2 regions of the Brevibacillus sp. FSL L8-0520 genome follow, and region 2 is predicted to be linked to the other one. Evidence: riboswitches for the same ligand, from Rfam matches in the RefSeq annotation. Region 2 holds a riboswitch; the other holds the start of a gene.
The links. A riboswitch is a leader RNA that binds a small molecule or an ion and turns the genes downstream of it on or off. The one in region 2 is predicted to bind cyclic di-GMP.

Region 1 (16,047 bases), 1.2 Mb from region 2:
AAGCAAGTGCTTTTCGTTACATACGATGAAACAGCCCATTCACAGCCGATTGCTGACGGAGCTCAAGCACCAGCTGCGGGACAAATTCTATAGCCAGGTTGTCTTCAAGCCGCTGCAAGTCCCTATTATTTCCGATGTTGACGGACATATTTACAAACAATCCGAAGAGCTGAAGCAAATGCTTCTGGATGGCTACGACCATCCCGTCAGGTGGGATCTCGTCAGCAAATCCATGAAGCAAGAGCATATCGAGACCGCGTATGTGGTTGGTCCACGGAATTTGTTTACACAGTTGTTGAAATACGAATTTGAAACGATTGGAATATCGCCTGACACCGTCATGCATCAGGTGGGAATTTCATGAGGTGCAATCCATGGCTCATATTATAAAGTTGGATGAGACAAGCTGCTCAAAGGAAAGGTTTTTGGGGGATGTACAAAGCTGTGTCGCCCAATTGAGAGGCAGTCATATCACTGATGAGGACAGGGTAATCGTCACAGCCGAGAACTCCTATGAATTTTTAGTCGCCTTTTTCGCCCTGGTTGAAATAGGCTGCTCCATTGCTTTGGTTGATTGTATGGCAGATGCGCGGGAAATCAATGAAATTGCCCTGGATTCAGAGAGTCGAATATGCATTTCCGACCGTCCTTTGCTGCTATCGGATCCGATCAGGACGTTTCTGCTTTCGGAAATCGTGAGAGACGGGGGAGGGAATCCAGCCAGCGAACTGTCATTTTCGACTTGGTCAACAAGAGAAGATGCCCTCATCCTTTATACGTCCGGTTCGACCGGCAAGCCAAAGGGGATTGTAAAGTCCGGCCATTCTTTTCTTTCCAACCTGGAGGAAAGCATGGAAGTCATGAAATACAAAAGCGAGGACGTGCTGCTGCCCCTTATCCCGTTTACGCATTTTTACGGATTGTCGATCGTTTTCATCTGGTGGTTTGCGGGATGCGACTTGATTTTATGCAATTACAAAAACATCCGCACCGTTCTGAAAGCAGTAACGGAAAGAGGAGTTACCGTTGTAGACGGCATTCCTTCGACCTATTATATGCTGACCCAAATGTGCAAAAAGCGGGAAAAGCTGTGTGCAAAAGTAAGGGATTCCGCGGTTCGCATGTGGTGTGTGGGCGGGGCGCCGCTATCCGAGGAATTGGCTGTAAGCTTTTACGACTTGATAAAACAGCCGTTGCTGGACGGATATGGTTTGTCCGAAGTCGGCAATGTCGCTCTAAACACGGGAGATTATCGGGATGGCTGCGGAAAACCGCTGCCCAGCGTGAAGATCAAGGTGGTGGACAACAGGGGAAATGAGCTTCCATCAGGGGAAACAGGCGAAATCTATGTCAATAGTCCAGGCGTCATGAAAGAGTATCTTCATTTGTCTGAAAAGACGGAAGAAGTGTTGGCCGATGGTTGGTTCAAAACCAACGATTTGGGATACCTGGATGAACGCGGAAATCTGCATGTTTTGGGGAGAAAGGGAAATGAAATTGTCCGCAAAGGCTATGTCATCTACCCGGCGCATATCGAGACCAGGCTGGAGAATGAACTGAAGCTGCGGGCGAGAGTTGTATCTCTTCAGGATGAGAAAAAGGGCGCATACATGATCCTTTTCGTTGAAACCCGGCAACCATTTACGCAGCAGATCGAGAATGCGATCAATGAGGCACTCGGATCTATTTTAAAACCGGACAAAATCATGTTTTTGCCCGCTTTTCCCTATCGTCCAAACGGAAAGGTTGATTTTGTGGCATTGCAAAATCAGGCAATTCAATGGAAGAACGCTAGAGAGGAGGAAGGGAAGTGCATGGTACAACAGTAGACCTGGAGCTGTCTATCCCGCTTGGCCAGCGCAGAGAAGCGATCATCCGCTGCATTCATTTCATCGAGTCCAATCCGGAAATGATCAGAGAGATCCTGACGGAAATCTCGACGTACCAGACGGCGGAACTGGAGATTCAAGCATCATTGGGGGCTTTGAAAAATGCCTTCAACGAGGTGCACAACAATCGGCCTCCCCTCATCAATCGAATGTCCGTATTTATGCCTTCAAATGTTATTCTGTATTCTTACGTTTTGTATTTGCTGATTCCCTCGCTGTATACCGAGAGTATTGAATTTCGGAGTTCTGCTTCGGTGCTTCCCCAAGTAAGGAAACTTCATCATTTGCTGCAAAACATACACCAGTTGCCATTGAAACTATTGGAACTCTCCCACAGAGAATATATGAAAGCGTCCGTCTTGCATGCAGATGTCGTCGTGTTTACCGGTACGTATCAAAATGCGGAAAGCATCAAATTCCAATTGGCCAAAACGCAAATGTTTATCTTTTTTGGTCAGGGAATCAATCCTTTTATCATATCCGAAACGGCTGAATTGGAAAAAGCGGTTCACGATCTCATCCAAGCCCGTTTGTACAACACAGGACAAGACTGCATGGGACCGGATGTCATTTATGTTCCGGAAACCATAAAGGATTCGTTTCTGTCTTTATTGACAGAGAAGCTGGACGCGCTCAAATACGGCAGCAATGTGGACAAGGACGCGGCATACGGTCCCATACACTATACCGGAACGCTGGAAATGGTAGGTCAGCATCTGACCCAATACAGCGAAAATATTGTGTACGGGGGGAGGATCGATTACCGGGATAGGATCATTCAGCCGACAGTTCTCGTAAGCACAATTGCAGAGAAATTGAAAATCCTCGAGTTTTTTTCGCCGGTATTTAATGTAGTCATCTATAGCGAGGAAGAGGATGTAAAACGGATCGTAACCCAGGAGTATTTTGTGGAAAGAGCATTGGGGGCTACCTTCTACGGCCGATCAGACAGCCCGATCATTGAGCTTCTTCGGAAAAAACATACCGTTTCCGTCAATGAAACACTGTTTGATATTGAAAATGGCAACGCTCCCTTCGGAGGCTACGGTCCCATGGCCAACTTTGTGTACTACCAGGGGGAATTGATCATTAAACCCATTTTGATTTCGCAAATCTTGCATGAATATTGGCAACGAGGTGACCAATGAACCAAATCAGTGTATACGACGCAATAGCGCAGGGACTGCGAGCGTATGGAGTGGAATTGGTGTTTGGGCTTCCCAATGACGAGCTTTACATGATGAATGCCATCGAGGATTGCGGGATTGAATTTTTGGTTGCCAAGGATCAGCGCAACGCCGTGTTTATGGCGACAGGCTACGCATTAGCCTCGCAAAAAACGGGCGTTTGCATCGTGGGAAAAGGACCTGCCGTTTCCAACGCGATCACAGGCTTGTTGGAGGCAAACTCCCAAAGCTGCCCGCTGTTGATCATTTCATCAGGCACTCCAACGCGCTCCTACGGAAACCAAAAAGCATTTCAAGAAGCAGACCAAATGGCATTCGTTTCCCCACTGGTGAAATGGAGTCATCGCTTGGAGAACAAAGACGCGATCGGATGGGTCTTGCGAAAAGCGATATTTATGGCTGAACAAGGAACACCCGGTCCGGTATACGTCGAGATTCCCGAAGATATTGGCAGCCAGCTGCTTGATGAGGCAAAGCTGAACTTTTTTCCTCTTTCTGTCTTAAGGCCGTTGCCAGAACCATCTGGCATCAAGCGGGCTTGCGAAAAGATCATGCTTGCCAAAAAGCCGGTGTTATTGCTGGGCGGAGGATGCAAACGGATCAAAACCCGCGGCGTCCTGGAAGCACTCGCCGAACGATTGGGAGCTCTGGTTCTTGTCACTGCTTCAGGCAGAGGCAGTTTTGATGAAGAACATCCGCTCTTTTGCGGGCTGGCGGGGCTGTATCTGCACCGGCGTGTCAAAACGCTATTGCACGAGGCGGATCTGGTGATTGCCATGGGCAGCAAGCTGGAGGAAACGGCTCTGTTTGGCTGGGAGGAGAAGCTCCAGGCCATAGACAGCATTCAAGTGAATCTAAACGAAGAGCATTTTCATCTGGACTACAGCAGCATGTACATGGTTGGTGATGTGGAAGCAGTCGCAAATGAGCTCCTCGCGCAAGTTCGGGAGCAGCCGGCTAATCGCCAATGGCAAGCGGAGATAGAGGGCTGCAAGCGAGACATGTTTTTGGAAAAGGCGGAAAGGCAGCGAGATTCCTCCCGGTTGAGAATCGCGGATATTCTCGATGAACTGCAAGCCCGCCTTCCTTCCAACAGCATCTATGTGCATGAAAACGGGTTGCAGGACATGTGGTCTTATTTCTTTCCGTATCTCGGGCTTGGCAAAGAGCAAAATGCTTTTGTCCCGAGTGAACAGACAAGCCTGGGCTTTGGGGCATCTGCCGCCATCGGGGTAGCCAAGGCCAAGCCGCGGCAGACTGTCGTTGCATTCGTAGGAGATGGCGCATTCAACCTGTTCCGAAGCGATCTGCCAACAGCGTTAACGTACCAGATTCCACTCATCTATGTCGTGTTGAAAAACGGCGGGTACGGGTGGCTTGAATTCCAGCATATCAATACGGGAAGACAGGGGAACCCCCGATTTTTAAACCAGACCTTGCAGATGATCGACACTCTTCATCCACATTTGACAGTGATACCGCTGCAAAAAAGCGAAGAGATCACACATGTTGTTGTGCAAGCTCTGGAAGCGTATGAGAAAAATCAAATCGTCGTGATCGAAGCGATTGTGTCGCTTGATGACGTACCCGATCCCATAAAAAGACTACATGGGGATTTTCCCGCAAAGGAGCTGGTGTGAATGAAGACGGGAACGTTAACGAAGCCATCCACTGTCAACCAAAGTGGGCTGGCCACTTCCTTTAGCATTCAAGGATCAGGCTTTTACGTACCAGAAGACATTGTGACAAACGAAATGCTCACGCGAACCTTGGACACGACTGACGAATGGATTCAGGATAAAACCGGGATTCGCGAGCGCAGGTACTTGCAAAGCGATATGGCCACATCTGATATGTGCGTCCATGCCAGCTTAGATGCGATAAGTGATGCAGGCATTACTAGTGAGGATATCGATGCGATTGTCCTGTGTACCACGACTCCGGATCAACAGATTCCTTCTACCGCGCTGATCGTCAAGGAAAAAATAGGTGCAAAAAACGCGATTCCCTTTGATTTAACGCAGGGGGCTTGTGCAGGAGGCATTTACTCCATCCTTTTTGCTTCCCATCTTTTGCAGAATCAGTTCATCAACAATGTGCTGGTTATCGGGGCAGAAGTCCTGTCGCGATACATCGATCCGACGGACCGGATTACCAAGACGTTTTTTGGGGACGCTGCCGGAGCGATCCTCCTTCAAAAAACAGGTGAAGGCAGCGGACTGCTGGCATGGGATCTAGACTCTTATTTAAATCTGGCAGTCACCCTGCACGGCGGAGGTACTGCACGGATGCCAGAGGGAGCAGACCTCAAAACCAGCCATTTTATCAGGATGAACGGCAGAGAGGTCTGGAAGACGGCCACCCGAAACTTGCCCCTCTCGATTAAAAATGCCGTGCATAAGGCCGGATTGCAAGTATCGGATATTGATCACTTTATTCTGCATCAAGCCAACCTGAATATCATCAAGAAAACGATGGCGGCATTGGACGTGCCGATGGAGAAAACGACCGTAACCATTCAGGACTATGGAAATACGGGGGCTGCTTCCATTTTTTCCGCTCTGCATAAATCTTTGGAGGAAAAAGCCATTAAACCAGGGGATTATCTGGTGATATCCGCCATTGGCGCCGGATTTTTATGGGGTTCACTATGTTTGCAATATACAAAAAACGAGTAAAGGAGAATGGGTTATGATTAAACAAACGGTAAGAGAAAAATTTTTGGAAACATATAAATTGAACGTTTCTTTGGAAGAAGTGAAGGATGATCAGCCATTGTTTGGTCCCGACTCGCCCTATGGCCTTGATTCCATGGATGTTCTGATGTTCATCAATCTGATCAAAAAGGAATATGATCTGGACATTGGTGCTGTCAATACAGACACGTTTAAAACGATTAACAGCATTGTGGCCTTTATTGAAAAGCAAAAGGGCGCACAATTGTCAAAATGATCGCAGAAAGAAGGGGGGCCTCCCCCTTTTTTTCATGGATGCGGATAATTGCCGGGTTAAGGAGGCAAAGCCGTTTCAGATAAAGAACGCTTCTACATGCAAACTATCGTGAAGGAAGTCGGGAACCAATGGAAAAGAGGGTTGAAATCTATTGGCTTCATGTCGATGAAGAAATGCAGCCTGCACATCTGAAGAGCTGTTTGGAAGTACTGGACCAAGAAGAAAGAACGGTGTATGAGAGATATCTCGTCGATTTCAAAAAAGTAGAGTTTTTGCTTGGACGGATGCTGCTCAAGAGCATGATCGGACAAAAAAGGGGAGTCCTCCCGGAAGAAGTCAGGTTTATCAAAAATGAATACGGGAAGTTGTTCCTGGACAGCCGCCACGTGGCGGGTAGCATCAAGCGACCGTTGTTTTTTAATTTGTCCCATTCAGGTAGAATGCTGGTATGCGCCTTTTCCGAGATCGAGAAGACGGGGATCGACGTCGAAGCGGTCAAAAAGGATTGCTGTTTTGAAGTAATGCGGACTGTTTTCGTGCCAGAGGAAATAGCCTGCGTCGAGCAGCAAGAGACACCTTCCATGAAGCGAGAGGCATTTTATCAGGTTTGGACGAGAAAGGAAGCAGTGATGAAGGCGCTTGGGAAAGGCTTCTCGCTGCCGCCTCTGTCTTTTTCCGTGCCGCTTGCCCGGGGCAGAGTCGACGAGCAGCCGTTTTCCTATTATACATGTGCACCTTTGGAAGGGTATATGGTTTCGGCAGCGGTAGAGCGAGAGGAAGGAGCGGACATTCGGTACGAGGTCCAAAAAGTCGGGTTGGCCGAATTGAAGGCAAGCGTACGGTCCCGTACACCCAGCAGTGCATTCTACGGATAAAATATCTATAGACGCGGTTCACATCGATCTTATCGTATACCAAAATCCAGAAGATACCACTCGAATGAACAGGTCTCCAATTGTTGAACACAGGTCTTGCGATTGGGGGGCTTATGATTCGGGCAGGTGTCTTTTTTGTTGCAATAGCTTTATCGTCTGTCAGTGTCATTGCTATTGCCATATAAACAGGAAGCTGTTGAAAAGAAGCTAAGAAAAACTCAGCAATAGGAAAAGCCAAAAAAATTTACGATAAAAGTGAAAGATAGTCGGAAGGCCCTCCGTCTATACAGTGACAAGGAGGTGGAACCCAGTTGGATGATAATGTCGGCGCACGTATCGAGCAATGGTTTCTGGCATACAGCAGCGATATTTATCGCTTTCTCGTTTACTATACCGGACGCACGGATATAGACGATCTTGTACAAGAGACCTTTATTCGCGCCCTGAAATCACCTCAGCAAACAGAGATTGCAAACCCGAAAACATGGCTGTTTGCCATTGCCAGAAATGCGGCCATTGATGAGAGGCGCAGAAAAAAACTGATCAGCTTGCTGCCGGAAACATTCCTGCAGCATCTTATTTCCCGGGACAAGACACCCGAAGAGTCTTTAGAGTTGAGCGAGAACAAGCGCATGCTCTATGACATCATCAATCAGTTGAAACCCTCTTACAGAGATGTGTTGATATTGCGCGGGATCAAGGGATTGTCCAGCAAGGAGACTGCGGAGATATTGGGATGGAGCGAAGCCAAAGTGAATCTCACTATGCATCGGGCGATGAAAGCTGTTCAGAGCAGCAGGCAAGTTTCTGTTATGGAGGCGATGAAAAATGCCGTCACGAGATGAACAGAGAATCTGGGAGGATTTAAGGAGTTTTCCTGATCAAAAACTTTCTTGGGAGCGAAAACAAGTGATGTTGGAGAACATTCGCGAAGAGCGAAGAAAGATCAGCAAGCAGCAAAAGCGAGCAAAATACGTATGGGTGGCGAACGGGCTTGTCGCATGCGCAGCGGTGTTTTTCGTTATCTGGATGAAACCATTCTCTACTCCGGTAGAAACATCGGCGAGTCATGCTTCTATCGACCCGGCCTATGTTGAGGCTGCCCAAAAGGCAATTAAATCGGCAGGAATCAACAAGGAAATTCTCTTTGATGAGTTTGAGAAAGATGGAGATTACGATATTATCCGGAAAGCGGATCGAGAGGCCATTGTGACATTTTACCCGAATACGACAAAAGTTCGTACCATCTTGGTAGAGTGTGCGGTCAATGAGTTGCCGACGAGTTATCAAAAATATGTCGATACCGCCCAAAAGGCATTCAAAGAGGCCAATCAACAAGTCGTTTTTCAACAAGCCCGTTTCTTTAAAAGCGATGAAGGAACAGACCTGTCATTTTATTTAGAAAATCAACAATACGTCAGCGTCGATGTGAATACAAACAGAGTGACCGATTACTCCCTGGATTACAAGCTGGATGATGTGGATAAAAAGTATGTGTATCAGGCCCAAAAAGCGCTCATGCTCCTAACGGGCAAGCAGAGCTTCTCATTTTCGCATGCCAATAAACGTTCGGGTAAAGTAGAAGAAGTGTGGACACTCAAGAATGAAAACGAGCGGTATACTGTCCGGATCGGTGCGAAATCCTCCCGAATATACAAGGTTGACCACGTAACGGACCGATATAAAATAAACTCGAAAGAAGAAGCGATCTCAGTGACTAAGCCGCTGATTGCAAGCATATTTGGAATCGATATCGCCGGGTACAAGGCGGATGGCGGCAAAGATTGGGGAGGCTATGTGTTGACCAGCGAAGGGAAGCCGGTTATCAGGGTTATCATTCATGATTTACATATCGGCGATATCTCAGGCATTTACGTTGAATGGGACGAATGACGGGAAAAGCTACTGACTTGTTGCATGGTCGGTAGCTTTTTTGTGTCTTGGTTTTGATCGGCAGCATTTATCCCCCTTTGCCAGCAACCGCCAAAATGGTTTATACAGCTTGGACATCTCATTGACCTATTGCTACAATAATATGGGAGAGTTGTTAGCGGCTGTTGTCCCAAAAATAGTTACAGCTGAAGCAAAATAGGAGAGATATGCTTGAAAGCGATTATCGTAGACGATGAGAGGCTTGCATTGAGAAGAATGGAAAAGCTCCTGAAGGAACAGAACGCGAACACTCCCATTCACTTGATGGGGTCTTTTCAAGATCCGCATGCCGCATTGGAGGCCGCGAAGCAAGAAAAACTGGATGTAGCGTTCCTGGATATTCAGATGATCGATATGGATGGATTTGAATTGGCTGAGCACTTGTTGAACATTCAGCCGCAACTTCACATTGTTTTCGTTACCGCCTTTCAAGAGTATGCCGTGAAAGCCTTTGAAATGAACGCACTCGACTATTTGTTGAAGCCTGTCCATCAGGGCAGATTGGCTGTGACCCTGCAACGGGTGGCAGAATCCGCCGGGAAGACCTCGGTCAGCTACAGCAGCCAAAAACATATGACACTCTGCTGCTTGCAAAGCTTGCATTATCTCGATCAACAAGGCAACGAACAATATCTTCCCTGGAAAACACTGAAGGGGCAGGAGCTGTTTGCGTATCTGGTACACTATCGGGATAAGACAGTGAGCAAGCAGGTTTTGATAGATTTGCTCTGGCCTGATTACGATTCAGTCCGGTCGAGGACACAACTGCATACGGCCATTTATCAGATTCGGAAAATGATTAAGAGCATTGGCTTCGATTTGGAGATTAAATACAAGGATGAAGGGTATCGACTGGTGTGGGGAGATGTGAAGCTGGATGTTGAGGAATGGGAAGCCTTGGTGCGAGATGCTCCCAAAGTTACAGAAGAGACATTGGAACAGCACTTGTCTATCATGGCCAAGTACACAGGCGATTTTCTGGAGGAGCATCCGTATTTGTGGGCAGAGTACGAGCAGGAGCGCTTGCGGTTGCTCTGGTTGAACCATGTCAAGCAAATTGCTGAATATTACGTATCGGTTGAACAATATACCGAGGCGATTTTGATTTATCAAAAGATACGTGAAAAGTTTCCAGTAATGGAAGAGGGCTACTTCTATTTAATGAAGATATACGCCATGTTGAACCACCAAGGCGAGGTGAGCAAGCAGTTCAAGCTGATCTCGACCAAGCTGAGAGAGGAATTCGATGTTGCTCCCAGCAAGGAACTGACGGAGTGGTATGAACAATGGAAAAAAGGGGATCAAACCTAAAACGGACAGGGACGGGCAAACCATGAAAATGAGACTGTTATCAATGCTTCTGATCGTGGCCGGAATCGTTGTGCTGAGCTATCCAACACTGGCTGAAGAGTATCAGGACTACCGGCAGCAAAAGCTTGTCGAGGAATGGCAAAACAGTTTGCAGAATATTTCCAATGGGGAAGAGGCCGCTGGATCAAATCCTGCACCGGCAATTCCTTCCTCAACAGAAGATAGCGAGACAGCGATAGAAAGTGCCGATGCTGCGACCGAGAAGGAGAACGGGAAAAAGCCGGCACCGGACTTTGGCAGCTATAAGAATATGGAAGGTATTTTGACGATTGAAAAGATTGGTCTAATGCTGCCCATTTTGCACGGTGCATCAGATAACAATATGAAAACGACGGTTGCGAGCATCGAAAACACCGGGAGGGCCGGGGAAGTCGGCAATTATGCCATCGCTGGACACAGAAACTTTACATACGGTCGAAATTTCAATCGATTGGATGAGATGGCTGCAGGAGACAAGATCGAGGTTGACAAAGGCAAGAGCAAATTTTCCTATACCGTTACAGAAAAATTGTATGTAAAGCCCGAAGAGGTGTGGGTTTTGGAAGGGAACGGAAAAGATAAGGAGATTACGCTCATCACCTGCCATCCGATGCACAATCCGACACACCGACTGATTATTAGGGGAAAAATGACAGAGTGATTGATATTTTTCAAGAAAAGATAGGATGAGGCTCCCTTTTCTAGTAAAGTTATGCTATTATTTTTTTAGTATATTTGATTTTAAAACTTTCAAACGATAATGGCAAATCTAATGAAAATTAGAGACGCAAAGCTATAGGGCCTTCCTTGTGTATGCAAGATGGCAGCCAGCTACCGAAAGGGGAGTTTTTTTGTGTTTTTTCGACGACTTTCGATGACAGTGGTAGGCATGTGTTTGCTGGCGGCTCCAGCGACTGCGTGGGCGAGCTCCGCTCCTTCCTTTATTGATGTAAGCGAGCTCAATAATGGAATCGTCAAAGTTCAACACCATCATTCGGCACAGCCAGTCAATGAAAAAGTAAAAATCACGAAAGACAACCAGAACTTCTATTATAGCGTAAAAGACAACAACCGTTTCCCACTACAGCTAGGAGATGGCAAATATACGATTACACTCCTGCAACACGTTGCGAACAATAAATACCGTTCGATAGAAAGCAAGGAAGTGAACCTGACGGCATCAAGCCCGCAGGCCGTTTTCCTGCAACCGATCCAGATGATCTACTGGAACGACAAGACGAATGCGACCGCAAAAGCCAGAGAGCTGACCAAGGGCTTGAAGACCGACAAGGAAAAGGTACAAGCTATCTACAATTATGTGATCCAAAACGTCCAGTACGATTACGCAAAAGCCAATCAAGTTACGAGTGAATACATCCCTTCGGTAGATGCGACATTGACTGCAGGGCAAGGCATCTGTTACGATTACGCATCGGTGTTTGCCGCCATGCTGCGCAGCCAGGGGATTCCTGCCAAGCTGGTGATGGGACGGAAAAACGACATCCCGCAATACCATGCCTGGAATGAGATTTACTTGAAAGAGACGAACGAATGGATTACGGTCGATACAACATATGATTCGATTATGGTAAAGGGAACGAAAAAGCCGGCCATGATCAAGAATAAAAGTGAATATGTCATAGAAAAGCAGTATTAGGACACGATGCAGGAACTGCTCAGAAGCCGCTCCCTCTCATAAAAGAGGCGGGCGGCTTTTCGTTTTCTCCTATTCAGAATAAATTCAGAGTGATCTTTTATAGTGTGTTTTGTGGCTTAACAGCCAAAACCATACAAATTTTGATGTAAGTCGCCACCAAGAAAGAACAGCTTTAGACACTTACAAATAAAGAACAATGGAGAGGAGGAAGCAACGAAAAAAACATGCTCTCAGGATTGTGCAAGGTGTCATATTCTTCTTCCCCGGCGAAAAGGGGACTGGCAGCATTATCAAAACTTCATATGGGTAATCGCTGCTAGAGTCGTACGACCTTGCCAATTTAAACATGCGAGGTGAACGTAGTTAAGATGTGGCATCGAAAGAAGCTTTTATCTGTTTACTTAGTATTCGCTTTGCTGGTGAATCTCTTCTTGCCATCCGCGTTTGTCAGTGCCAATGAAGTACCGATGAACGCAGGAATCACCAGTGAAGAAGGTGCCCCAACAAGTGGCGAGGTGTCCGAGCCGGGAACGGATCAAGAACCAGGCGCGGAGAATCCAGAGCCAGGTGCGGAGAATCCAGAGCCGGGTGGGGAGAATCCAGAGCCGGGTGGGGAGAATCCAGAGCCGGGTGGGGAGAATCCAGAGCCGGGTGGGGAGAATCCAGAGCCGGGTGGGGAGAATCCAGTGCCGGGTGGGGAGAATCCGGAGCCGGGTGCGGAGAATCCAGAGCCGGGTGCGGAGAATCCAGAGCCGGGCACGGAGAATCCGCAGCCGGGCACGGAGAATCCGCAGCCAGGTACGGAGAATCCGCAGCCAGGCACGGAGAATCCGCAGCCAGGCACGGAAAATCCAGGAACCGGAACGAATCCGGTGCCAGACCCGCCACCGCCACCACCGCCACTACCCCCAGCACCACCTGTAGAGCCCGAAAAATCACCAGAGAACATCATAACAAAAGTGGCGATGAAGGATGAGGAAGGTAATAACATTACCGAGATTCGTCCTGATCAGGGATCAATGGTAAAGATCATCTTCGACTGGCATCTTCCGGAGGGGCACACCTATAAGGGTGGCGACACTTTTACCTTCGATCTGCCGGACAAATTTAAGGTAGACCGACTTTTGGATGGACCTCTCACGGGGGACGTAGGGACATTTGAAGTAACACCGGAAGGCACCGTTACCTTCACTTTTAGCGAAGATGTGGAGAATGACGAATTCGTCGGTACGTTTGAGGTTTGGCGAACCTTTGACGAAAGCAAATTTTCCGGGGGAACGAAGCAGCAGATCGAATTTCCGTTCGGAGAAACGATCAACGTTCATTTCAAAGCCAATATCCGGGAAGAAATGGACAAGCAAGGAACAGCCAAGAAAATGAACCCAAGCGAGATCGACTGGGTTGTCGATTTTAACAAGGGCGAGCAAAAGATTACAGGCGCGACCTTCCAGGATAGCATACCTGCCGGACTTGAACTCGTTTCTTCTTCTGTCGAGGTATATGAGCTGGAGGTCATGCTGGACGGAAGCGTAAGGCAGGGAAGTGCTGTGACGATACAGCCAACAGTCTCCGGCAATCAGTTCCAGCTGGTCTTTGGAGATATCGATAAAGCGTATCGCGTCAAGTACAAAACAAATATCCTTGAGGCCAAAAATACGACATACACCAACAATGTGTCGGTTACGGGCGGTTCGTACGCAAAGGACGATTCAGCATCCGTCAGTGTGGCATTCAGCGAACCGCTCGCGAAAAAGTCTCTTGATTACAAGTCTTCTACACAAACCCTCACTTGGTCCATTGAGTACAATTACAATGAGCAAGTGATCGCACCGGGAAGTGCCTGGATTGTCGATACCTTTGAAACTGAGCAGACTCAGGAATTCCTCAAGGACACACTGAAAGTCTACGAGGTTACCATCGACGAAAACGGTAAGGCGACCCGGGGAAACCAAGTGGCTTCTAATGAATACATCATAGACGATACGGTTCCAAACGGCTTTAAACTGGACTTTCCGAACGGCGTTCAGTCTGCCTATGAAATCATTTACGACACAAAAGCGAAGGACCGTGTTCGCAAGAGTGTCAATGTGACGAACAAGGCAGAGATGTACGATGGCACGACTAAACAGGCAACGAAAGGGATGTACCAGGTCATCTTTTGGAAGGACGCCAAAAACGAGGACATCAACTACAGCACCAAGACCATTCTCTGGAAGATGTATCTGAACTATGACAACTATCAAATGGACGAAGTTGTCATCACCGACCACTACAAGGGCCAAGGGATTGAGCTTGACAAAGATAGCCTGAAAATTTCCGGATTGACAGAGGGGACAGATTACACGATCGAGCCCATCAACAATTATCGCGAAGGGTTTACGATCAAGTTCAATCATCCGATCAGCACGAAAGTGGACATCGAGTACAAGACAAAGTTTGACCCGAACTACTTCAATGCCCATGACATTACCAACCATGGAAAGCTGACATGGCTTGAAAACGGAGTGTCATACGAGAGGGAAGATTCGGCAACGGTTTCCTCGGACCGTTACACCAAGAACAACGGGAATAAAACGGGGACGTATAACCCTAAAACGAAAACCATCACCTGGATCATCGATGTAAACTACAATCTGCAAGAGATTAACCAGGCGGTGATCAAGGATTTCTATCAGGGAGAGCAAACATTTGTCAAGGAATCCCTGAAGGTGAATCGTTTGAACCTCCAGGGTGGAGCCGACCAGGTAGAGGTTAAAGAAGAGCTGCCTAGCAGTGCGTATTCGTTTGAAGGCGGGCTGAAGAACAGTGAAGGTCACGAAGGCTTTGCACTGACGTTTAAAGATCCCATCGACTCTGCATATCGCATCACGTACCAGACGAGCCTGAAAGGCCATGAGGTCTTGGCAGAATACATGAACGATGCAACCATGAGCGATGGCGGCGGGCCGGCGTTGTTTGCCCAATCCGCTTCGGTGAAGCCAAAGCATGGTGGGGAGTATATCCTTAAACAAGGCAAGCAGGGAACAGGGGCAGATGCAGAAAATGCGTTCTGGACCATTTACCTGAATCGAAATCAGTCCTGGATCGATGCCGGTGCGAAAGTAACGGACAAGCTGTCTGACAATCAAGTGCTCCTTCCGGAATCCTTCCAGCTCTATCAGACGGTGGTGGATGCCAACGGGGTAGTGAGCAAAGGCGAACCAGCCGATCCCGCGGACTACGAACTGAAAGTTCTTACGCCAGCGGATGGGGAGCATAGCTTTGAATTGATCTTCAAAAAGCCGATTGAGAGCGCCTATATTTTGGAATACAAGTCGTTCATCATCGCGGAAAATGGAGAATACATCAAGAACAGCGCCGCTTTTGCCGGAAGAACGTCCCTGGCTGACGATGGCAGTGGACAAGGTGGAATCAAAGTCAGCTTGTCAGGAGCTGGCGGAGGGGCGTTCCCTGCTGGGAAAGCATTCATCAAAATCGTGAAAACGGATGCCGCATCAGGTGAATTATTGGCAGGAGCCACATTCGAACTGTATGACAAGACAGGCAAAATGCTGCTTGAAACGCTTGTAACCGATGAACAGGGAGTAGCAGTAACAAAGAAAAAATACAGCTTTAAAGAGTATGTACTCAAAGAAAAATCGGCCCCATCTGGGTATCTCGTCGATGAAGCGTACGCAAGCGGCAAATTGATTGCTTTCAAAGAAGACAAAGAAATTTCGGTTACAAACCAAAAAGGCGACTGGAGCTTTAAATTGACGAAAGTCGATTCGGAGGATGGCGAGAAGAAGCTCGAAGGCGCTGTCTTCAAACTCCAGCGGAAAAACGGCGATAAGTTTGAAGACGTTGCTGACCACACTTCGCTTGTAACTGACGCAAACGGAGAGCTCTATCTCGCGAAATTGGAGCCTGGAGATTATCAGTTAATCGAAACAAGTGCGCCGAAAGGGTACAAGCTGGATGAAACACCGATTCCTTTCACGATTCGGCCAAATCAGACTGCCGTGATTCCATGGACGATGAAGAATGTTGCGAATCGCGGTTCAGTAGAACTCGTGAAGGTAGACGAGTTTGACCATAACATTACGCTGGCAGGAGCGGTATTTGAGCTCCGCGATGCAGACGGCAAAACGCTGCAGTCGAACCTTTCAACAGATGAAAATGGCAAACTGGTGATACCAGACCTGAAGGCAGGAAAGTATCAATTT
Region 2 (16,047 bases):
AGGAGTCCATATTTTGTCGATGGCCTATCCGTACCTGACGCCAGAGCTCGCTGCGGCTGCGATTGAGCAGGGCTATGAGGTAATTGCCTGGACAGTCGATGATCCCCAAACAATTCGCCATATTGTAAAGAACTATCCACGTGTGCAGATTTGTACCAACCACCCGGATCGAATGTTGGCTGTTTGCTAAGGACAGGCAAAAAGTTCAGAAGAACCTTATAAAAGGCTGCGGCTATATGGATGGACCGGAAGGGAGAGCCCCTTCCGGTTTTCATGTTTGGGGCAATCGTCTGTATGTCTGGGGGGAATGAAACAAAAGCTGCCCGGAAACGTAAATACATAGAAGGATACATCTGGAAGCTCCAAGAGGCAAAGCGAGGCCGCATCATCCCTTTCTTTGCCGTTTGGCGGTGTAATTTTGTTCGGAGGGTTTGCAATCATCTGGTAAAATGATGATGCGAATGAAAAAAGAGGCAGCATCAAGGGGAGACAAACGAATGATGGAGAGACCGGTTAGAATACTGGGGACAGGCAAATATTTGCCCAAGCGGCAAGTGACGGCAGAGCAGTTGGACCAAAAGCTGGGATTGCCGGCTGGATGGGTGGAAAAGAAATCGGGAGTGCGGGTTCGGCATTTTGTGACAGATGAAACTTCTACGCAAATGGGGGCCGCGGCAGCTACACAAGCGCTTCAGAATGCAGGCCTTACGTTTGCTGACATCGACTGTCTGGTTTGCGCCAGCGGGACGGCTCAGCAGGAAATTCCTTGTACGGCAGCGCTGCTCCAGGAGGAACTGGGGGAGTCGGACTCCGGCGTCCCGTGCTTTGATATCAATTCCACATGCCTCAGTTTTGTCACAGCGCTGGATGTGATGTCGGCTGCGATGGCTGCTGGCGTGTATAAGCGGGTTTTGATAGTCTCTACTGAAATTTCTTCAGTAGGGTTGAACTGGGAGCAAAAGGAGAGCAGTATCCTGTTTGGAGACGGGGCAGCGGCGGCTGTCATCGGACTTGCGCCGGACAGTTCTTCTTCCCGGATTCTCTGCTCCCGGATGGAGACGTACAGCAAAGGAGCGCATTACTCCGAGATTCGCGGCGGCGGGACCTTGATCCATCCAAGCGAGTACGGGAAGGGAAATGAGAGCGACTTTATGTTTGACATGGATGGACGCAAGCTGTTTCGGATGACCTCCCAGCTTCTTGAGGGCTTTATCGAGAGGTTGTTGTCCAACACGACTATCTCCCTTTCCGAAATCAAGGCGGTCGTCCCTCATCAGGCCAGCGGTATGGCGATGCGCATCATGGCACAAAAGCTGGGGCTTGCGCCGGGCCAGATGATCAATATTATTGAAAATCACGGAAATGTGATCGCTGCCTCTATTCCTATGGCATTGCACGAAGCGATCCAGGAGAAAAAAGTGGCCCGCGGGGACTTACTGCTTCTGCTAGGAACATCAGCAGGACTGTCCCTGGGAGGGGTTTTGCTTGAATACTGAGAGGAAGACGATCCTGCTGACAGGGGGAAGAGCACCGGCTACCTTGGAGCTGGCTCGGCTGTTTGACGAGGCGGGACACTGCGTTGTGGTGGCGGAGAGCTTGCCCGCTCACCTGTGCCGGGTATCCCGAGCGGTTGCCCGTTCTTACCTCGTGCCCCCTCCCCGACAGCAGGAAAAAGAATATATCGAAGAGCTTTGCCGCATTGCAGAAAGGGAAAAAGCAGACCTGCTCGTCCCGACATGCGAGGAAGTTTTTTTCGTCGCAAAGGGCAGAGAGCGTCTCCGTCATTATGTGGAACCGTTTGTGGAAAGCCTTGAAGAACTGCGCATCTGGCATGATAAAGCAGCGTTTGTCAGGCTGGCGGAGCAAGCCGGTTTTTCCGTCCCGCAGACGAGATCGGTTATATCGGCTGCTGGGCTGCTGGAAGCTCTCCAAGATGTCGAACCGGGAAAAAGCGTCGTGTTGAAGCCTGCTTTTTCCCGGTTTTCTTCCCGTGTCCATATCTTGCGCCGCTGTTTGCCAAGAAAGGATTGGTATACAGCGAGCGAACTCCCTGCTATAAGAGAGGGAGAAACATGGCTCGTGCAGGAGTTCATCGCGGGCAGGCAGCTGTGCAGCTATGCGGTAGCCAGGGAAGGCCGCCTTGCCTTGTACGCCGATTATGCCACGACGTTCACGGCCGGGCAGGGGGCGTCTATTTCTTTCAGCTTTGCGGACCATCCCGGAGTGCGAACGTTTGTCGAAAAGATGGTCGGGCTCCGCCGTTTTACCGGGCAGATCGCCTTTGATTTTATCGAGACACGCACAGGGGAGCTGTACCCAATCGAATGCAACCCGCGCCTGACCAGCGGTATCCACCTCTTCAGGGGAAAAAGGGAGGCGGCAGAGGCGTTTTTTGGTGGTCGCGGAGCTGGCGGGGAACATGACGGAAACGACAATAACGAGGCTTTGGAAAAGCCGGAACGAGCGACTCTCCCGGTGCACGCGGACAAACAGCCTGTAGTTGTGCCTTCCGCGAATGCATCGGCAGCGTTGTCGATGGCTATGCTCTTCTACGGACTGCCTTCCCTTCGCAGTTGGAGAGAAGGAAGGCGCTGGCTGGGGGAGTTCCTGAAGTCGCGGGATGTTGTGTTTCGCTGGAGCGACCCCCTCCCCGCCTTTGAGCAGCTGCGTTTACTGTGGATATTGGCAGATATGAAAAGAAAGACCGGGATGAGCATGATCGAGTGCTCCACAAGCGATATTGAATGGAATGGTGACGAATGAAAAACAGACGTGTACTGGTGACGGGCGGCACCGGTTTTTTGGGACAGAAGCTGGCGCGAAGGCTTCATGAGCAGGGCGCAGAGGTAACGGTGCTGGGCCGGAACAAACGGGTGGGCGAGGCATTGCAAAAGGAAGGAATCCGCTTTGTCTGCACCGACATCACGGATCAAAAGGCCGTTCGGGACGTCTGCTACGGGAAGCAGATTGTGATCCATGCGGCGGCGTTTTCTTCACCGTGGGGAAGGTACCGCGATATGTACGCCGCCAATGTGGAAGGCACACGCCATGTGATCGAAGGCTGCCGGCAGCACAATGTAGAGCGATTGATACACGTTTCGACTCCGAGCTTGTATTTCGCTTTTGAAGACAGGCTGGGCATTAAGGAATCGGATCCGCTGCCGCAGCGCTTTGCCAATGAGTATGCCGAGACGAAGTTCCTCGCCGAGCGGGAAGTCGACAACGCCTTTGAAAATGGCCTGGCGACGATTACGATCCGCCCGAGGGCATTGTTTGGACCCGGGGACAATGCAATCCTGCCCAGACTGATCCGGGCCAACAAAAATCGGTTTGTGCCCATTATTGAGGGAGGCCGGGCCGTCATCGACCTGACGTATGTGGACAACGTGGTGGATGCGCTTCTTTTGTGCATGGATTCTTCCGAAAAAACGCTGGGAAAGGTGTACAACATCACGAATGGAGAGCCGGTCATGCTCATCGATGTCCTGAAGTCGGTCTTTGCCAAGCTGGACATGCCGCTTAATAGCAAGGAGGTCTCCTATAGGCAAGCGTACGGCATTGCGTCCGTACTGGAGCTGCTGTCCCGCACGCTGCTCGCCTACAGAGAGCCGATGCTGACTCGTTACACGGTGGGTGTCTTGGCGAAAAGTCAGACGCTGGATATTACCCGAGCCCGGGAAGAGCTGGGGTACGAGCCGCGGGTCGGCTTGCAAGAAGGAATCGAAATCTTTGCGAATTGGTGGCGACAAGAGCATGAACGTAACACTGACCCTGCTTGATACGGGCTTTTGCCGGCAGTTGGAGGCCATCTCGCTTGGCGGAGGGCGATTCCAATCGATCCGGTTTCACGCTGTGGCAGGGTGCATGCATCATCCGGACCACGGCTTGCTGTTGTTTGACACCGGGTACGCCCCTCATTTTTTTACAGCAGCCGCACGTTTTCCCTATTCTCTTTACGCCAAAGCGACTCCGGTCTTTACTGAGCGGAGCCAGTGTGTGAAGGAACAGCTGGCAAGCAAAGGGATTGGACCGGAACAGGTCACTGGCATCTTCATTTCGCATTTCCATGCGGATCATATTGCCGGCTTGCACGATTTTCCGGGGGCCCGGCTGTACTGTTTCCGTTCGGCTTATGAGGAGGTCAAGGGACTTAAAGGAATCGCCGCCGTCAGAAGGGGATTTTTGCCGGAGTTGATGCCGGAAGACTTTGAGGAGCGTGCCATTTTCATTGACGATGGTCCAAAGATACGCTTGTCCGGGGAGTACCATCCGTTTGAGGAAGCGTACGATCCGTTTGCAGACAAAAGCCTGCTGGCAATCGATTTGAGCGGACACGCCAAAGGACAGTTCGGCCTTTTCCTGCGCGACACGCAGGACCGCGACATCTTTCTTTGCGCGGATGCGGCCTGGTCCAGCGAGGCGTACCGGAAGCATCGGCCACCACATCCTGTTGCACACCTGATCAAGGCGGACGCTGCTTCCTATTTGCGGAATCTGAGGCGCCTCCATGAGCTTCACCGGAGCTGGCCGGAGCTGTACATCCTGCCTACGCATTGTCCAGAAGTACATGAGCTGAGCAAGGGGGAATTTGCATGGAGCTGATCGGTACCCTCTGGCAGTACATCAAGACCAGGCGGCTGGCCAAGCGGTTTCACACCCGCCAGGAGCTTGCCTGCTGGCAGGAGAAGCAGGTCCAGAAGCTGCTCCGCTACGTTTTGCCCCGTTCGCCTTTTTACCGCGAGCGAATCGGGAGCGATCCTTTGCACGGTTGGAAAACGATCTCTCCGATTGAAAAGCGGGAGATGATGGAGCATTTTGATCTTCTGAACACGGCTGGAATCAAGCGTGACGAAGCGCTTCGGATTGCGGAGGAGGCCGAGGAGACACGGGATTTTACCCCGAAAATCGGAGAGGTTACGGTTGGGCTATCGTCAGGAACCAGCGGCAGCCGCGGTATTTTCCTGGTCGGGCCGGATGAGCGGGTCAGATGGGCCGGTGCCATACTGGCGAAGGCATTGCCGGGGCCGCTCTGGGAGAAGCAGCGGGTCGCCTTTTTTCTGCGGGCCAACAGCAATTTGTATACATCGGTAAAACGGAAACGGCTGCAATTCGCCTTTTTCGACCTGCTTCTTTCGCTGGAAGCGCATATTGCCCATCTGCAGCAATACCAGCCGACGATACTGGTAGCGCCTCCCTCCATGCTTCGGTTGCTGGCCGTCGCCAAGCAGGAAGGCTCCCTTGATATCCGGCCAGGCAAGGTTATCTCCGTAGCGGAGGTGCTGGACCCGATCGATGAAGAGGTGATCCGCGAGGCATTCGGCGGGCCCGTCCACCAGATCTACCAATGTACGGAAGGCTTCCTGGCGGCGACCTGCTCGCATGGCACTCTGCATGTAAACGAGGACATCCTGGTAATGGAAAAGGAGTATCTGGACGAGGAAAAAAACCGGTTCCATCCGATTATTACCGACTTTTCCCGGTACACGCAGCCGATGATCCGATACCGTTTGAACGACATCTTGACGGAACGGAAGGACCCTTGTCCCTGCGGCTCCGTGTTTTTGGCTCTCGAACAGATCGAGGGACGGGCAGATGACATTTTCTATTTTCCATCTGCCAAAGGCGCTGATGGTTCTGCTGAAAGAGGCGAGGGGCTCCGCCCCTTTTTCCCTGATTTTGTCCGCCGGGCAGTGATGACTGCGTCACAGGGAATTGAGGAGTACATCGTCCGTCAAAAAAGTCCCGAGCACGTAGAAGTCTCGCTTGTCATTTCGTCGGGATATCGGCGGGAGGATGTGGAAGAGGACGTCCGTCGGAAGCTGCAGCGGGAAATAGAGAGGCAGGGGTACGCAGGGCCCGAAATCGTTTTTTCTCCTTATCAACCACCGGAGCGGGGAAGGAAGCTCCGGCGCGTGGAAAGGATGTTCCAACCTGATGAACGCTGAACGCGTCCGCCTGTATGAGAAAACGGATTTGGCAGAGCTTGCCTGGGAGAGGATGAAGGACGGAGAGTATGCCCGCGCCTATCTGGAGCCGCTGATTCTCGATTCTGTCCCGGCGTACATGTCTAATGTCCGCACGCGGATGGGGGCGCTTGTCATCGATGATCTCGTACTGCCTGTAACTGTCAATGACGAGGAGTACGACAACTCATACGTATGCTCGCCCTATACACACTACATCAGCTATGCCCGCGAGGAAATGAAGCTGGTCACGTCTTCCATGATAGCTTCTCTCGGCGGGCCGTTGTTGTCCGGGGCAGGTGCCCTGATGAAGCTTAGCCGTGTGAATCGGATTGTGTTCGTGAACAATTGGCTTCTGTCCACCAATCTGTATCACCCGTTGACGGCTGAACAGGTCCGGGAAATCACCAGCTTCCTGACCAGGAGGTTTCCGGACCACGCCGTGGCTTTTCGATCCGTAAGTCCAATCGTCTGTCCGGAGGCATGGACCGGCCTGGAGCGGAGCGGATATGTGATGGTGCCGAGTCGGTATGTGTACCTGTTTGACCCCAAACAGGCTAATGAAAAGGGCTGGCGCGTTCGCAATACGTTAAAGCGGGACCGGGATATGCTGAAGAAAAGCGGTTATCGCATCCTTCGGCACGAGGAGCTTGGGGAGGAGCATGCAGAGAGGATCGCCGCACTTTACCAAGCGCTTTACCTGGACAAATACTCCCAACTGAATCCGCAATTGACGCCGGCCTTTGTCCGACTGGCGCTGCACAGGCAGATACTGACCTTGATTGGTCTGGAAAAGGAAGGCAGATTGGACGGGATTCTCGGTTATTTTCAGCGAAACGGCATGATGACCACTCCCCTGTTCGGGTACGATACCGCTCTTCCCAAAAAACTGGGGCTGTACCGGATGCTCTCCAGCCTTTTGGTGTCGGAGGCGGAACAAAAGGGCCTCTTGCTTCATCAAAGCGCCGGAGTCGGGGCGTTCAAAGCGGATCGCGGGGCAGAGGGTACTGCGGAGTATACGGCAGTGTATATAAAGCATCTTCCTTACCGGCGACAGATGATCTGGAGAGCCTTGGCTGCGATCCTCGATCGCGCTGTCATCGGCATGGCGAAAAAGTACAAGTGGTAACGGACAAAAAGACAGCTTGGAAACCATTCAAGTCAGCACGGTATCGGTTTATGTCTATCGATACCGTGCTCTTTTTTTGCGGGCAAGGGATTTGCCAAAGACAAACGAACAGCGTGCATGCCGGACAATCGGATGTTCCGCGTTACCGATACAGGGTAAACTTCCGGACTTGGTCCTGCAGCTTCTCGGCAACCCTCGCGAGTGATTCGGCAGAAGAAGAGACCTGCTCGACAGCAGCCAGTTGTTCTTCGGTTGCGGCGGAAACGTTTTGTGTACCGTCTGCCGAGTTTTCTGCCACCTTGGATATTTGCTCGATCAAATAGACGGCTTGTTCCGTGCTTGCCGTCATTTGCTGGGAATAGGCCTGCACTTCCTGAATCTTGCTGGCGACCTGAGCGACGGATTCGCTGATCTGAACGAATGAGCTGCCAGCCTCGTTAACCACTTCAATACCGAGTGCCACTTCCTTCGTTCCTTTTTCCATGGAAAGCACGGCGGTATGGGATTCGGTCTGAATCGTTGTGATCAGTTGTTCAATCTGCTGGGCTGATTTCGCCGATTCCTCGGCCAGCTTCCGCACCTCGTCAGCGACCACGGCAAAGCCTCTTCCCTGCTCTCCTGCTCTTGCTGCCTCGATTGCAGCATTGAGTGACAACAGGTTTGTCTGTTGGGCGATGTCGGTAATCACCTGGACGATCTGTCCGATTTCCTGTGAGCTGTCTCCGAGGCGTTTGACGATGCCGGCGATCTCGTTTACTGTGCTGTGAATCAACTGCATCTGGCTCATGACCGTGTCGATCGCCTTGTTGCCGCCGACAGCAATTTCCGAAGCAGTCACGGCAGAGTCAGCTGCATTTTGTGCGTTAACGGCTATCTGCTGAATGCCCGTTGAGACTTCATTGATGGCTCCTACACTTTCCGCCACGCTTTGTACCTGCTGTTCCGCTCCGTATGCCACCTCCTGAATCGAAGAGGCGATCTGTTCCGTTGCCTTGCTGGTCTCCTCGGCATTGGCCGACAGCTCCTCTGCAGAGGAAGCGAGCTCTTCGGCTGCTGTGTTTACCTGTTCGATGATTGACCTCAGATTGCCTACCATATGGTTGACTGACTCGGAGAGCTGCCCTACTTCATCCCGGCTTCTGATGGCCAGCGGATCTACCGCCAGATCGCCATCGGAAATTCGGCTGGCCACGGCGGCAACCTCAACGATGGGACGGCTGATTTGACGAGACACAAAGTAGGCGGCTGCAATGACGATGGCTGCTACGATACCTACAATCAACATCACATTCAGTGTCAGCGCTGTTACCTCAGAGGTGATGGACTCGATCGGGATGTGGAAAAACAGGCTGTAATGAGTCTTGGGGATAGAAGCGTACGTAACGACGTATTCGGTACCGCCGTCCAGATACGTAAAGGAGCCCGATTCGGGTGCGTTATTTTTGAGAATGCTGCTCAAGCCTTCAGGGAGAGCTGCTTCCTCAATGGTTTTGCCGATCAGGTCGGGGTTGGGGTGTACCTGGATCAGTCCTTGGTTATCGACCAAAATCGGGTAACCGCCTTCACCCAGTTGTACATTGTCCAAAAAGGTCGAGGTGAACGAATCCACGTTTACAAGCCCGGTCAGTACGCCGAGTTTTTCTCCGGCATTGCTCACAACGGGAGAAGCGACTACAATCGACCGATTTCCGGTCGTTTTTGCGATCAGCATGTCAGAGTAGCTGGTTTTTCCCTCCATGCCGAGTTTGAAGAACGGACGCTCCGCCAGGTTGATCCCTACGCTGCCTTCAAACGTGTCCGCTGTTACCTTCCCGTCCGGGGAAATAAATGTATTTCCGTCAAAGATTTTGATTTCGTTCGTAAATTTGCGAATGAACTTGTTCTTTGCTTCATTGTCAAAGGATTGGATGTCCGAGGATCGTGCCAGAATCATTACTTCCGACAGTCTCCTGTCCAGCCATTGGTCCATGGCGTTTGCAGTCGACTCCGTCAAATGAACAAAGGAATCCTTTTGCTTGTCGATCAAAATTCTGGTGCTTTCGGTCAGTACCAGATAAGAGCAGGCGATCAAGGGGAGTACGGCCACAAGCAAAAACCAGATAATGATTTTATTCCGAAGCTTGCTGAACAGACGCATCGTTGCAGCATCCTTTCATAATTCATGCTGGGAATCCGGAAGGGACAGAGTATAAAGCTGGAAATGCAGACTGCTGAGATAATCCCAGCAGTCTGCACGTATTATAAATCAATAGCCCATGGCAGCCCCTTCGCCGCGCGGGTCTGCACCGCCAAACTTGATGTTGCTTTTCGGATCGATCAGAATGGCACCGGATTGACCCATCGCATCGGTATAAGCGGCTTCCAGCTTCTCAACCGGATGACCGCGTTTTACCAGCTCGTCGAGGACTTCCTGCGGAATGCGGCTCTCTACCTTCAGATTGTTGGAGGAGGAGCCCCAGTTGCGGCCATGCAGCCATCTCGGTGCTTCAATCGCGTCTTGAACCGTGAATCCGAAGTCGATAATGCGCGTGACGAGAGCGGCTTGTGTCTGCGGCTGCCCCTCACCGCCCTGTGTACCGTACAGCAGGTAAGGCTTGTTGTCTTTCAAGAGCATAGCCGGGTTGATCGTGTGGAAGGTGCGCTTGCCTGGCTCCAGGTGGTTGATATGATTCGGGTCCAGAGAGAAGTAGCTTCCACGGTTTTGCAAGAGAACACCAGTGTCCTTCGCGACGACGCCCGAGCCCCAATCGAAGTAGTGGCTCTGGATCATGGAAACGGCATTGCCGTACTTGTCGACTACACCGAGCCAGGTAGTGTCGCCCTTGGGATCGAGCGGTTCTACGGTTTTGGCAGCCTGCTTCATGTCAATCCGGGCAGCAAGGTCTTTGCCGTGCTGCTTGGACAGCAGCTCGTCTACCGGAATGTCAACAAACTCAGGGTCTGTCAGCCATTTGTCGCGGTCGGCAAACGCTTGCTTCGTCGCTTCCACGATAGCGTGGTAGTAATCCGGCGTGCCTTCGCCCATGCTCTTCAGGTCAATGTTGTTCAATATGTTCAGAATCGACAATGAGGCCATGCCTTGAGAGTTGGGCGGTACGTTGTAGGCTTGGTATCCGCGATAGTCGACGGTGATCGGATCAGCCCAGGTGGACGTGTGCTTTTCAAAGTCTTTCAGAGTCAGCAAACCGCCGTTTGCCTGCATGTCTTTTACGATTTTTTCGGCGATCTCGCCTTTGTAAAAACCGTCTGCGCCTTTTTTGGCGATCACTTTCAACGTTTTCGCCAGATCCTCCTGCTTGAGGATTTCGCCGGCCTGGTACGGCTCGCCGTTCGCTTTCAGGTAGGTCTTGCGGAACCCTTCAAAGCGCTGCAGATTTTTCAGATCGTTGTCTGTCGGATCGATCGCGTATTTGGTCCAGTACACTTGGTTGGGAGAGACCGGATAGCCTTTTTCAGCATATCCAATCGCCGGCTCCAACAGTCTGTCCCATTTCAGCTTGCTATCTCCAGCCAATTCCTTGTGTGCGTAGTTGTACGCTTCCCACCAACCGGAAACGACACCAGGGACCGTGTTGGCGGACTCGTACCCGCGGGAAGGAATTTTTTCGTAGCCTTTCTTTTTGTAATATTCGATCGTTGCCTTTTCACCAGCTCGACCGCTTCCGTTCAGCGCTCTTACTTCTTTCGTCTTTGCATTGTAGATCAGCCAGAAGTTGTCGCCGCCAATCGACGTGTAGTGCGGGTAAACAACGGCGAGCGTAGACGCGGCGGCAATCGCGGCATCGACTGCGTTTCCGCCCTCCTCGAGTGTTTTGAGAGCTGCGGCTGTAGCCAGGTAGTGAGGAGCCGTAACCATGCCGTTTGGCGACATTGTTGTGGGGCGATTTGCCGCCTCCACTGCGGCAGTTGTGAAGCTGGACAGACCGATCGTCGCGGTCAGCGCTAAAACAGAGAGTTTCTTCCAGATTGACTTTTTCACTTTCCATCCTCCTTGTTGTGTACGGTCGAAGCATGAAAGGTTGAACGGTTCGGGTCAAAATCGATTGGCATCACCTCCTTTGCATAACAACACAAAAAGACCAATGACATAGGATCATTGGTCTTTGGTCCTACATCAATACTTCGGCAGCTGGCTGGCTTGTCCATTTGCTGGAGGTAGCCCCTGTAGCTTTGCGTCGCCGGATTTCCCCGGGTTTGCCATTATCGATATCAATGTGAAATAAGATAGTGAACGCAATTTGTGAAACTTAGTACATATGAAAAAATGTACATATGGGAAAAGATTCGTAAGATTGAATCTGATTCCATAGATGCAAAAAATATCTATCCATTACCTATATTCGGTAATATTGGACTAGTACTTTAGTGAAAAATTTATTTATTTTTTTCAAACAGATGCATATCCGTCTTCCGTTTCTCTTTCTTACTCCGAAACGGCTAAGATCTGCTGGCTAAGCTGTTGAAGGTTGCGAGCAAAGAGGCTGGGATAGCTCCAGGAGGCATATGGTTCGGGTATGGGGATTGCTTCGATGGCTTCGGGTGTGGAGCCGTTCTCGGCCAGATGCTTGGCTTGGTCCCACAAAGCTTCCAAATAGTGAAGACAGCTATCCACAGTTTGATGGTCTCCGACCGGGCCGTGGCCGCCGACTGCTGCCGAAATGGGCAGGTCTTTCCAAGCCTTCAAAACGGAGACCCAGTGGGAAAGATTTCCTGTCTGCATACTGGGATGATTTTGCACAAAAAGCAGGTCGCCGGCCAGAAGAACGGGGTCTTCGGGCAGGTACAGGACAGAGTCGCATGTGCTGTGTCCGTTTCCTTTGGCGGTCAGTACGGCAGTTCGCTTCGAGCCGTGGAGCGTGACAGAATCAGAAAATGTCAGGGAGGCAGGGGTCGCGGAGAACGTAGGCAGTGCAGCGTCAAGGGCGAGAATGTCTCCGAGGTCGGTGCGAAGCTCCTTTTGCTTTTCCGGATCTGATTCGGCTTCCAAAGATTGGCGAACCTTGTCAGGGTATTCGGGGTGCTGCTTTGCGAATTGGACGAGGCTTGTACAACGCTCGAGCATGAGATTTTTGGTGGTTTCTGTGGAGAGGATAATGGCATCGGAAAAGACTTGGTTGCCGCCCACATGGTCAAAGTGGAAATGGGAATTGATAACCAACGATACAGGGCGTCCAAGCAATTGCTCGGCTGCTTCTCGCAGTGCAAGCCCTGCCTTGGGCGTGTACATGGTGTCAAAAACGACCGTCCGATCGCCCAGATCGACGATGGCGGCATTGCCCATGGCTCCTGTGCCTGCTTTGATAACGGCGGCAAAAACACCTTCCACAATTTCTGCCAATGTAAAAAAGGAGGATTGTGTATTGATTTTTTCAAGCACACTCACAACAGATCACCCCAATCATAAAATATGTTTCTGCCTGTAGGATAAAATGGGAATCTTTTGGAAACAACTTCAATTTATATACATCGTGTGAACACCCACGGGGGCTCTCCTGCTTATGATAGTAAAAACCCTCTGAAGGGCGGTTTGTAAAAGCGCCTGGTCCAGAGAAGGTGATTCTTGCTACAAGCCGGTTGGCCAAGGGGTGACTGATAACGATGATGCATCGGCCCAACATCAGAAGCCGGGCGAATTTGTTGAACTATCGCCGGGGAATCAGTATTATGGAATGTAAAGGTGAAGGGAAAGGTTGAATTTCTGTGGAAAATAAATCGGCATCATCATCCAACTTTATCCGCAACATTGTCCTGGAAGACCTGCGAGAGGGCCGAGTCGGGGAAATCGTTACCCGCTTTCCTCCGGAGCCAAACGGGTATTTGCACATCGGACATGCCAAAGCGATTTGCCTTAATTTTGAACTGGCAAAGGAATTCAATGGCAGAGCCAATCTTCGTTTTGACGACACCAACCCGGTGAAAGAAGACACGGAGTACGTAGAAGCGATCAAGGAAGACGTACAATGGCTTGGCTTTGAGTGGGACGGACTGTTCTTTGCATCGGATTATTTTGAGGAAATGTACAATCGCGCCGTTCTGTTGATAAAAAAAGGACTGGCTTACGTATGTGATCTGTCCCCGGAAGAAATCCGCCAAACCAGAGGGACCTTGACGGAGCCGGGTACAAACAGCCCTTACCGCGACCGGTCGGTGGAAGAAAACCTGGATTTGTTCCAGCGGATGCGCAACGGCGAGTTTAAGGACGGCGAAAAGGTGTTGCGCGCCAAAATCGACATGAGCTCCCCCAATATCAACCTGCGTGACCCGATTTTGTACCGGATTTCGCATGCTACCCACCACAACACGGGAGACAAATGGTGCATCTACCCGATGTATGATTATGCACACCCGCTGGAGGACGCTATCGAGGGCGTAACCCACTCTCTCTGTTCGCTTGAGTTCGAGGATCATCGCCCGCTGTACGACTGGGTTGTCCGCGAATGTGAAATGGAAAACGTGCCGAGACAATACGAATTTGCCCGGTTGAACCTGACCAATACGGTAATGAGCAAACGGAAGCTGAAACAGTTGGTCGACGAACAGGTAGTAGACGGATGGGATGATCCGCGCATGCCTACCATTTCGGGACTTCGCCGCCGCGGCTTTACTCCTGAGTCCATCCGTACATTTGCCCGGGAAATCGGTGTGGCCAGAAGCAACAGCACCGTGGATGAAAAAATGCTGGAGCACTTCATCCGCGAGGACCTGAAGCTGAAAGCGCCGCGGACGATGGCTGTACTGCGCCCGCTGAAAGTGGTCATCACCAATTATCCGGAAGACCAGGTCGAGCTGCTGGATGCGGAGATCAACCCGGAAAATCCGGAAATGGGAACCAGACAAATTCCATTCTCCCGCGAAATCTACATTGAGCAGGACGACTTCATGGAGAACCCGCCGAGCAAGTATTTCCGCCTGTTCCCGGGAAATGAAGTACGGCTCAAGCACGCGTACTTCATCAAGTGCACGGACGTGATCAAGGATGAGCAAGGCAATGTCGTCGAAATCCACTGTACGTATGACCCTGAAACGAAGAGCGGCAGCGGCTTTACCGGTCGCAAAGTAAAAGGAACGATCCACTGGGTAGACGCCAAGCATGCGCTCCCTGCGGAGTTCCGCCTGTATGAACCGCTGATTTTGGATGATCAGGAGGAAGGAACCACGTTCCTTGACAATATCAATCCAAACTCTTTGGAGATCGTGAACGGATACGTGGAGCCTAACATGAAAGAGACCAAGCCCCACGACAAATACCAATTCTTCCGTCACGGATACTTTAATGTCGACCCGAAATATACGACAGAAGACAAGCTGGTGTTCAACCGGATTGTTTCCTTGAAGAGCTCGTTTGAACTGCCGAAGCAGCAGGGATAACAGAGAATGCAAAGCAGAAAGCTGTTGAAGTCTCATTGAGGCGTTCAACAGCTTTTTTTATTGGCTACATAGGATTAGGAACGTGGCTGCAGTGAGAGAAGCATATTTCCAGGATGCGCTCCGGTCTGCGTCCGCAAGGGAGCCGAGACTGTCCGCTCCACAACGATTCGCGGGGGAGCGTAAAAGCAGCAGCCGTTCCGAAGCCCAATCAGAGTTACGCTCCTGATTCCCGCGATTTCGTTGTTCCGCTGGGCTGGACTCCGCTAGTCGCTCCGCCTGGAAATATGCTTCTCTGTCGTCGCGGGTTCTTTCGGGTATCTCGGGGAGAAAACAAAAGCTGTAGAGATGAAACAGGAGAAAAACGCGAAGGTCTTTGGGACACATACCCAGGCTTCGTTCCAAAAGTGGAACACGCTTTTAGCGTCCAACCTCTGAGAGGCTTCTGCGAACGGGCTGCTTTTGGACGCGGTTCCACTTTTGGAACGAAGCCGGCCAGGATTACCCCCGGCAAGTGTCCCACCGAACCTGGAGCGTTTTTCTCCTGTTTCATCTCCTCCCCCCAAAGCCCGAACAACGCTCATTCTAAAAAACTACTATCGCTACCCCCGGTATCCATCTGACGTTCTTATCAAAATGGCCCTAGCAGATTAAAGAAGATTTGCTGTACCCAAGTCCATCTATAAACCTGTTCAAGCAATTGCGAGAGTCAGCGCGGAGGGGTAAACTAGCATCATGATCATGTAAACCGTTTTCATAGATAAAGGAGGTTACTAGAGATGGGAACGTCTCTCTTTCGGCGAAAGTGGACGACTGTCGACTTTGTCCTGATCGTCGTCACGGCGGCCTTGTACGCGGTCGCCTTGATTATGCTCGCTAACATCAAATTAGCTCCATCCGTACCGCTTCGACCGGCGAATGCGCTGCAGCCTGTTTTCGGCATTTTGTTTGGCATTCCCGGCTGCCTGGGTCTAGCATTTGGAAACGTGGCCAGCGATCTGCTGACGGGAGGCACACCGCCGCATGCAGTCATCGTCGGCTTCATCGGCAACTTTTTAGGAGGATTGATCGGTTATTTGGCTGTCAGTCATCCGGCCTTGAAAACAGGGCGCAGCATCTTGCAATATTACATATTTGTTGTATTGATTGCCTCTGCAGTGGTGGCCTGCTCGATTTTGATCAATGTGGCGCTTGGCTTTACGCCGATGGCCATCGCAACCTTGTTTATTCCGACCGTCTTTTTGAATCAGGCAGTATCGACGGCAATACTGGGGCCAGTTCTGCTAAAGCTGCTGTATCCGTTTGTGAAGCGGGCAGGCTTGTACCGGGGACGAGCACACGGCAATGGACTGCTTTCCATTGAAGAAGGCGGGCTTCGTCCGTGACCGGTCAGCCGCTGCTCCGTTTGGAAAACGTTCGTTGGCAGTACGAGGATAGCGCCAAGCATGCGCTATCCGACATCAATCTTTCCCTCTATCCGGGCGAAGTGGTGGGAATCGTCGGCCCCTCTGCCGCGGGCAAAACAACGCTTCTTTTGGCTTTGGCCGGGCTGGTACCGCGCAATTATTCCGGGCAGTTTTCCGGCGAACG

Region 1: linked by a shared signal. The riboswitch ahead of NSQ24_RS04620 (transglutaminase-like domain-containing protein) and the one ahead of ggt (gamma-glutamyltransferase) in region 2 are both predicted to bind cyclic di-GMP.

What each region holds. Positions count from the first base shown of each region.
Region 1 covers NZ_CP150171.1:866,609-882,655, forward strand. The annotation lists gene NSQ24_RS04565 (hypothetical protein) at 1-364, shown strand, start outside; gene NSQ24_RS04570 (class I adenylate-forming enzyme family protein) at 375-1,829, shown strand; gene NSQ24_RS04575 (aldehyde dehydrogenase family protein) at 1,811-3,037, shown strand; gene NSQ24_RS04580 (thiamine pyrophosphate-binding protein) at 3,034-4,716, shown strand; gene NSQ24_RS04585 (ketoacyl-ACP synthase III) at 4,717-5,754, shown strand; gene NSQ24_RS04590 (acyl carrier protein) at 5,768-6,028, shown strand; gene NSQ24_RS04595 (4'-phosphopantetheinyl transferase superfamily protein) at 6,157-6,903, shown strand; gene NSQ24_RS04600 (RNA polymerase sigma factor) at 7,215-7,748, shown strand; gene NSQ24_RS04605 (hypothetical protein) at 7,816-8,796, shown strand; gene NSQ24_RS04610 (response regulator) at 9,007-10,146, shown strand; gene NSQ24_RS04615 (class D sortase) at 10,190-10,846, shown strand; cyclic di-GMP riboswitch class I at 10,938-11,024, shown strand; gene NSQ24_RS04620 (transglutaminase-like domain-containing protein) at 11,039-11,842, shown strand; gene NSQ24_RS04625 (collagen binding domain-containing protein) at 12,211-16,047, shown strand, end outside.
Region 2 covers NZ_CP150171.1:5,045,206-5,061,252, reverse strand. The annotation lists gene NSQ24_RS24670 (glycerophosphodiester phosphodiesterase family protein) at 1-190, shown strand, start outside; gene NSQ24_RS24665 (beta-ketoacyl-ACP synthase III) at 501-1,496, shown strand; gene NSQ24_RS24660 (carbamoylphosphate synthase large subunit) at 1,486-2,763, shown strand; gene NSQ24_RS24655 (SDR family NAD(P)-dependent oxidoreductase) at 2,760-3,779, shown strand; gene NSQ24_RS24650 (MBL fold metallo-hydrolase) at 3,754-4,602, shown strand; gene NSQ24_RS24645 (F390 synthetase-related protein) at 4,593-5,945, shown strand; gene NSQ24_RS24640 (GNAT family N-acetyltransferase) at 5,935-7,092, shown strand; gene NSQ24_RS24635 (methyl-accepting chemotaxis protein) at 7,235-9,229, opposite strand; gene ggt (gamma-glutamyltransferase) at 9,338-10,963, opposite strand; cyclic di-GMP riboswitch class I at 11,214-11,301, opposite strand; gene NSQ24_RS24625 (MBL fold metallo-hydrolase) at 11,516-12,475, opposite strand; gene NSQ24_RS24620 (glutamine--tRNA ligase/YqeY domain fusion protein) at 12,793-14,460, shown strand; gene NSQ24_RS24615 (QueT transporter family protein) at 15,237-15,842, shown strand; gene NSQ24_RS24610 (ABC transporter ATP-binding protein) at 15,839-16,047, shown strand, end outside.